3 regions of the Mesorhizobium sp. M1004 genome follow, and region 1 is predicted to be linked to each of the others. Evidence: riboswitches for the same ligand, from Rfam matches in the RefSeq annotation. Region 1 holds a riboswitch; each other region holds the start of a gene.
What was found. Region 1 has a riboswitch for thiamine pyrophosphate ahead of NKH54_RS15815 (YkoF family thiamine/hydroxymethylpyrimidine-binding protein). Riboswitches for the same ligand answer to the same signal wherever they lie in the genome.
Positions count from the first base shown of each region.

Region 2: another riboswitch for thiamine pyrophosphate. It lies ahead of thiB (thiamine ABC transporter substrate binding subunit); the one in region 1 lies ahead of NKH54_RS15815 (YkoF family thiamine/hydroxymethylpyrimidine-binding protein).
Region 3: another riboswitch for thiamine pyrophosphate. It lies ahead of thiC (phosphomethylpyrimidine synthase ThiC); the one in region 1 lies ahead of NKH54_RS15815 (YkoF family thiamine/hydroxymethylpyrimidine-binding protein).

Region 1 is NZ_JAMYNB010000006.1:385,518-387,776, forward strand. It holds gene NKH54_RS15810 (ABC transporter permease) at 1-259, opposite strand, end outside; gene NKH54_RS15815 (YkoF family thiamine/hydroxymethylpyrimidine-binding protein) at 515-1,123, opposite strand; TPP riboswitch at 1,114-1,226, opposite strand; partial or broken gene NKH54_RS15820 (GSU2403 family nucleotidyltransferase fold protein) at 1,430-1,819, shown strand; gene NKH54_RS15825 (hypothetical protein) at 2,070-2,259, shown strand, end outside.
Region 2 is NZ_JAMYNB010000003.1:115,331-117,589, forward strand. It holds gene NKH54_RS07460 (ABC-F family ATP-binding cassette domain-containing protein) at 1-318, opposite strand, end outside; gene NKH54_RS07465 (thiamine diphosphokinase) at 320-979, opposite strand; TPP riboswitch at 1,142-1,256, shown strand; gene thiB (thiamine ABC transporter substrate binding subunit) at 1,300-2,259, shown strand, end outside.
Region 3 is NZ_JAMYNB010000015.1:101,267-103,525, reverse strand. It holds gene NKH54_RS26730 (ATP-grasp domain-containing protein) at 1-342, shown strand, start outside; TPP riboswitch at 566-682, shown strand; gene thiC (phosphomethylpyrimidine synthase ThiC) at 786-2,259, shown strand, end outside.

The DNA.
Region 1 (2,259 bases):
CGACCAACGAGCAGGCGAAGCCGGCTGATGTGGCGCGGATGGTGGGCAGCGTGTTGTCGGCCAGGGCGGCGCGATGCTCCCAGGCCTGCTGCAGCACGCGCGACGGCGCCGGCAGCACGGTGGGGGCGACACCGCCATAGCGGGCGTAGAGCTCCCAGGCCGCGAGGAGCAGGGCGAAGGCGAAGGCGGCGGGGATGGTCTTGGCGATGCCGGCGGCTAATCTCCCCCCTCGAGGGGGAGATGTCGCCGAAGGCGACAGAGGGGGTCGTCTCGCATAGAGCGCCCACGCCTTGCCGATGCGAAAAGGACGTCGGCGCTCCACGCGCTGGGACCCCCTCTGGCCTGCCAGCCATCTCCCGCTCGAGGGGGGAGATTCGTGGGCATCGCGGTCTTCGCCAATCGCCAATGGCTCCCCTCCTCTTTGTGCTGAGGGGTCAGAGGCATCTCCTCCACGCAATGGGTCAGATAAACCAGCCACGGCAATATCCTCAAGGAACGACGCTTGAGCCGCGGCTCAGACGGCGCTCGGGCTGTTCGCCGAGATCGTGATGTCGAGGGTGACGTGGCCGGCGCCGGGGCCGAAGCGGCAGAAGGCCTCGTTGAGCGTGGCAAACACGGCACCGGCATCGCCACGCAATTTGGTGCAGAAGTTCTTTGAGCGCTCAAAGACGCCGGACTGTTTCAGGAAATCGATGCAGCCGTAGATCTCGTCCATATGGTCGCCCGTGCCCATAACGTAGAGCGAGAACTGCGCCGCCGCCGGCTGGCCGGTCGACGGCGTGGCCTGGACAGCGCGGATCGCGGCGATCTTGCGCTCGTCCAGCGGAATGGCGGGGCCGCCGGTCTCGTCGGAGCGGCAGATCGGATCGTCGGGCTCGCCCGGACAGCCGCGCGAGACCGCCGCCGAAAGCACGCAGTGCTTGCCGCTTTTGGCCGCCGCGACGAACAGGTCGCGCATGGCGGGAAACAGCACCTCGGGCGGCCCGACCATAAGCGTCGAGATGTCGTCGATCTCGATCCGCAGCCGGTCGCGCCACGGATCGAGCGCGCCGAGCGCGCCAAGGATGACGCCGACGAAATCGTCGGTCATGGGATAAAGGGAAATCTGTGCGCCTGAAAACATCGCCCGCCTCGCTCCGCTGGTATTATCCAGATCAGCTTTAGGGTCCGAAGGCTTGCCGCCCTCATCTCAGCCCCGACCATACGGAGCACCCCTGTGGATGAGCGGGTTAAAGCACCGTTCGCGGCATTGGGGAAGCCGTTTGTTGAGGCACTGCGGCAAAGTGTTTTGGGCCAGACGTGCCGGGCGCCCCGGGCGTTAACAGACGACTCGTTGCGTTATAAGGTTTCCACGAACTTCTTATAACTGCGTTGAAATTCAAGCTGATAAACGTAATTATAAGAAAACGGCAGAGACTCCGCGCAGCCCTTACGGTTTCTGGATTTCCTTATCCGCGACCCCATCCGGACTGTGCTCCTGCATCGCTCGGGCTTGCCTGTGCTGGTCCCCTCGCCCCAGCGCTACGCCATCCACAAGCTGATCGTCGCCTCGCGACGCGGGCCGAGCGCTGGCGCCAAGCGGGAGAAGGATCTCCATCAAGCGCGCCTGCTGACCCAAGCGCTCGAAGCCACGCGTCGCCAGGACGACCTTGCCTTCGCCTTCATGGAAGCGTGGGACAAGGGCGAAAACTGGCGCGAGACGATCCGGCGCGGCCTGAACCTGTTCGACGCCGACACGAGGGAAACAGTCAACACCATCCTGGGAAAATCCCTCCGCGAAATTGGTGCGAGTCCTGAAGGATTCACGATACGTGATTAGCTGAAGCGACCGCTGCTATATTCATTGTCATCGTCCCAACTGTACGAAATTGGCTTGACGCTCATTCGTACATAAAGTACGATATCTCTTTTCGCAGAGAGGAATGTCCTTGAGCACAGCGAACCATGTTGCCTTCGCCGATCTCTCTCGTCCTTTGCCGTCATCTCCGTCGTTGCCGCCGCCTTTATTGCCGCCCCCTTTGTTGCCCTTGTCATTCGATCAGTGCCAACGCCTCGCCGGGGCCTGGCGAATGGCCAGCCAGGACATCGCCGACGACATCCGCTTCATCCGCCAATATCTGAAAGTCGTTGCCGAGAAGGACGAGAGGCTGTCGACCGGCACCCTTGTTCACAGCCGCGCCTATGTAGAGGCCTGCGCCGGCTGGCTGCCACAGACCGTGACGCGCTATCTGCGCCACCTGCGCCAGATCACCGAATGCG
Region 2 (2,259 bases), on a different contig from region 1:
CATCAGATATGTGGCGCGGTAGGGATCGTCGGCAGGCCCAAGCCCGGCCTCGACATAGGCGCGCACATTGGCAAAGCCGTCCATGTCGGGCATTTGCGGGAGATAGCGCACCGTTGCCGAAGGCTGGCGGAAGACCTCGCCGTCTTGCGGCTCGATCAGACCAGCAGCAATCTTCAGGAGCGTCGACTTGCCGGAGCCGTTGCGGCCGACGAGCGCGATCTTGTCACCGGCGGACGCCGTCAGTTCGGCGCCATCGAGCAGCGGCGTGCCGCCAAAGGTCAGTCTTATGCCGTCGAGGTTGAGAAGGGGCGGGGCCATGTCAGCTTTCAGGCAAGGGGTAGGGGTGGGCGAGCAGCAGCGCGCGGCCATGGCCGAGCGCGATTTCGAGGCCGCCCCCGGTCGTGTTGGACTTGACCTCGTTCGAGATGGTCAGCGACGAGCCGAACACGACCTCGACATGGTCGAGCGGCCACTTCGCGCCGGACACGGTGAGGCCCGAAAGATCGGAAAAGCCGAGCACCGAAAACAGCGTTCCGTCGGCATAGTCGAAGCCGGCCTTGCCAGGCAGCAGAGGGGCGCCTTCCTGCGCTCCGCTGGTCAACAGCAATTTTGTGCCGGCCTCGGCCAGCCGCAGGCTGAGCGCCAGATGGAGGAAGGCGTGGTCGGCGCGCTTGCCGCCGAAAGCGCCGGCCAGCACCAGGCTGGTGGCGCCGCGTTCCAATGCCGCCGCGATCGCCAGTTCGCCATCGGTCTTGTCCTTTTCGGGAGGAAACACCTCCCGCGGCACGGCGGCGAGATCGGCAGGCAGGTCCGCCGGCACGGAATCGAAATCGCCGACCCACAGCTCCGGCATCACGCCGAGCAGGCGGGCATGACCGATGCCGGCGTCGGCGGCGATGACGCGCGTGCCCGCGACCTGGCGGTCGAGCCGCGGCGTGCGGACGAGATCGCCGCCAAGCAGGATGGTGAATGTGCTCATATCCGCTGGCCCTTACCAGCCCCGCCGACGAAACGGAAGGCCGAGCGGCACCGTCACGCTTTGTTGGAGCATGATCTTTTTCCGGAAACGGATTCCACTTTCCGGGATCATGCTCGGGCAAACTTCCACTTGCGTGGCACCTTGGCCGGGCCTATGTGTCGAAACGCTCTAACGGGGTGCCGGACGCGATCTTCGCGGACCGGCTGAGAGGCAGTCTCGCCAACCCGCTGAACCTGATCCGGTTTGTACCGGCGGAGGGATTAGACGCTTCGGACAGCCCGACGCCTCAATTCCTTTCAACACGAATGAAGGAGGCGCCGATGCGCATGTTTTTGTCCCGTCTTGTCCCAGCGCTGGGGCTTGCTGTTTCGCTACTGGCAAGCTCTGCGTCCGCGCAGGAAAAACTCACGATCTATACCTATGAGAGTTTCACTGCCGACTGGGGTCCGGGCCCCCAGGTGAAGAAGGAATTCGAGGCCGAGTGCGGCTGCAGCGTCGACTTCGTCTCGGTGGCCGACGGCGTCGCGCTGCTCAACCGCGTCAAGCTCGAAGGTGCCTCGACCAAGGCCGATATCGTGCTTGGTCTCGACACCAACCTCACCGCGGAAGCCAAGGCTTCCGGCCTGTTTGTCCCACATGGCGCGGTGGCTGAAAACAACGTGCCGGGCGGCTGGAGCGACGACACTTTCGTGCCCTATGATTATGGTTATTTCGCCGTCGTCTACGACACCGAAAAGCTGAAGAGCCCACCGAAGAGCCTGAAGGAACTGGTCGAGGGCGATGCCGCCGACAAGATCGTCATCCAGGATCCGAGGACGTCGACGCCGGGCCTCGGCCTGCTGCTGTGGGTCAAGTCGGTCTATGGCGACAAGGCGCCGGAAGCCTGGGCGAAACTCAAGGGCAAAGTGCTGACGGTGACGCCGGGCTGGAGCGAGGCCTACGGCCTGTTCACCAAGGGCGAGGCGCCGATGGTGCTTTCCTATACGACGTCGCCGGCCTACCACATGGTGGCCGAGAACACCGGGCGCTACCAGGCGGCCTCGTTCGAGGAAGGCGAGTATCTGCAAATCGAGGTCGCCGGCATCACCACCACGGGCGCGAAGAATCCGCTGGCGGCGAAGTTCCTGGCCTTCATGACCGGGCCGAAATTCCAGGATGTCATTCCGGAGACCAACTGGATGTTCCCGGCCGGGAAAACCGACAAGCCGCTCAATCCGGCTTTTGATAGGCTGGTCAAGCCGGCGAAGACCTTGCTGTTCAGCCCGGAAGAGGTCGCGGCA
Region 3 (2,259 bases), on a different contig from region 1:
TCGCATACTGCGGCCGCGCGATTCCTGCTTCCTGATCAAGATGGCACCCTGGACTGGATTGGTGGCGACACTCAGGCAGCTGCTATATCAGGTGTGGCCGAGGTCAAATTGAATGTTGAACCCAAGACACCGATCGTCAGGAAGGGGGATTTCCGAGACTGGATTGGACATGTCATTGCCACTTCGCCCAGCCGTGCTGAAACCGAGGGCGCCCTTCAGCGAGCCGTCGACTTGATCGATTGGTCGATCACCCCTTTTCCGGCGACAATAGGAGGTGATCGAGAGCACGATGTTTGTGGGGCGTTCGGGCGGCCCACCAGTTCTGTTCCGATCAGGCATTGACGGCTTAAGATCCTTGAAACGCAGCAGTTCCGTCTACGTCAATGTCACACCAAGTTTGACGAGGCAAATGCAGCTTTGGCCACACCTGCCCTATCTCCCGCGGAACTTCTCCGCGACCCGTGGCGAGGCCGTCGGCCCAATTTGGGCCCAATTTGATTGCCGCCCACCGCCGCCGCAGGACGAACATGCGCTTGACAAGACAACCCCGGCCCGTTCAACTTGAGGCATTCACCAGGGGAGTCCCGGCAAGGGGCTGAGATACTGCTGGCTTTCGCGGCGCAGTGACCCGTTGAACCTGATCCAGTTCATACTGGCGTAGGGACGGTGCAAGCGCTTTGCGGGAGTTTACGCCCGAGGTCCTGTTTCGGCAGGTCGACAGAAGCGTCTTTTCATCCTTCCGGCACAGAACTGGGTCTCCAATGCATGAGCAAAGGAGCCTCAAGATGAATGCCCTTACCCCCGCCGTGTCGACGGGACCGCTGCCCGCCTCGCGGAAGATCCACAAGCCCGGCACCATCCACTTGCAGATCAAAGTGCCGATGCGCGAAATCGCCGTCCATCCGACAGCCGGCGAACCGCCCGTTACCGTCTACGATCCGTCGGGCCCCTATACCGATCCGGCTGTCGAAACCAGCATTGAAAAAGGCCTGGCCCGGCTTCGCCACGAATGGATCTTGGCCCGCGGCGATGTCGAGGACTGTGACGGCCGCCATGCCCGGCCGGAGGACAACGGCTTCGCGACGGGCGAACGCCTGACGCCGGAATTTCCCATCCGCCACCGACCGCTCAGGGCCAAAGCAGGCAAGGCGGTGACGCAGCTTGCCTACGCGCGCGCCGGCATCATCACACCCGAAATGGAGTTCGTCGCCATTCGCGAGAACCTTGGTCGCGAGATCCTGCACGGCAAGCTTGAGCGCGACGGCGAGGCTTTCGGCGCGACACTGCCCGATTTCGTCACGCCCGAATTCGTGCGTGACGAGGTGGCGCGCGGACGGGCGATCATCCCCGCCAACATCAACCATCCCGAGAGCGAGCCAATGATCATCGGCCGCAATTTCCTGGTCAAGATCAACGCCAATATCGGCAATTCCGCTGTCACCTCCTCGATGGCCGAAGAGGTTGAAAAGATGGTGTGGGCGATCCGCTGGGGCGCCGATACGGTGATGGACCTGTCGACCGGCCGCAACATCCACAACATCCGCGACTGGATCATGCGCAACGCGCCGGTGCCGATCGGCACGGTGCCGCTCTACCAGGCGCTCGAAAAGGTCGGCGGCATTGCCGAGGATCTGACCTGGGAGGTCTACCGCGACACGCTGATCGAACAGGCCGAGCAAGGCGTCGACTATTTCACCATCCACGCCGGCGTGCGGCTGCATTATATCCCGCTGACCGTTGACCGGGTCACGGGCATCGTCTCGCGCGGCGGCTCGATCATGGCAAAATGGTGCCTGCACCATCACCGGGAAAGCTTCCTCTACGAGCACTTCGCCGAGATCTGCGACATCGCCAGAGCCTACGACGTCTCCTTCTCGCTCGGCGACGGCCTTCGTCCGGGCTCGATCGCCGATGCCAACGACGCGGCGCAATTTGCCGAGCTGGAAACGCTTGGCGAGCTGACGCAGATCGCCTGGGCGAAGGATTGCCAGGTGATGATCGAAGGGCCCGGCCACGTGCCGATGCACAAGATCAAGCAGAACATGGACAAGCAGCTCGCCGTCTGCGGCGAGGCGCCGTTCTATACGCTTGGCCCGCTGACGACCGACATCGCGCCGGGCTACGACCACATCACCTCAGGCATCGGCGCCGCCATGATCGGTTGGTTCGGCACCGCCATGCTCTGCTACGTCACGCCGAAGGAGCATCTCGGCCTTCCCGATCGCAACGATGTCAAGATCGGCGTGATCACCTACAAGA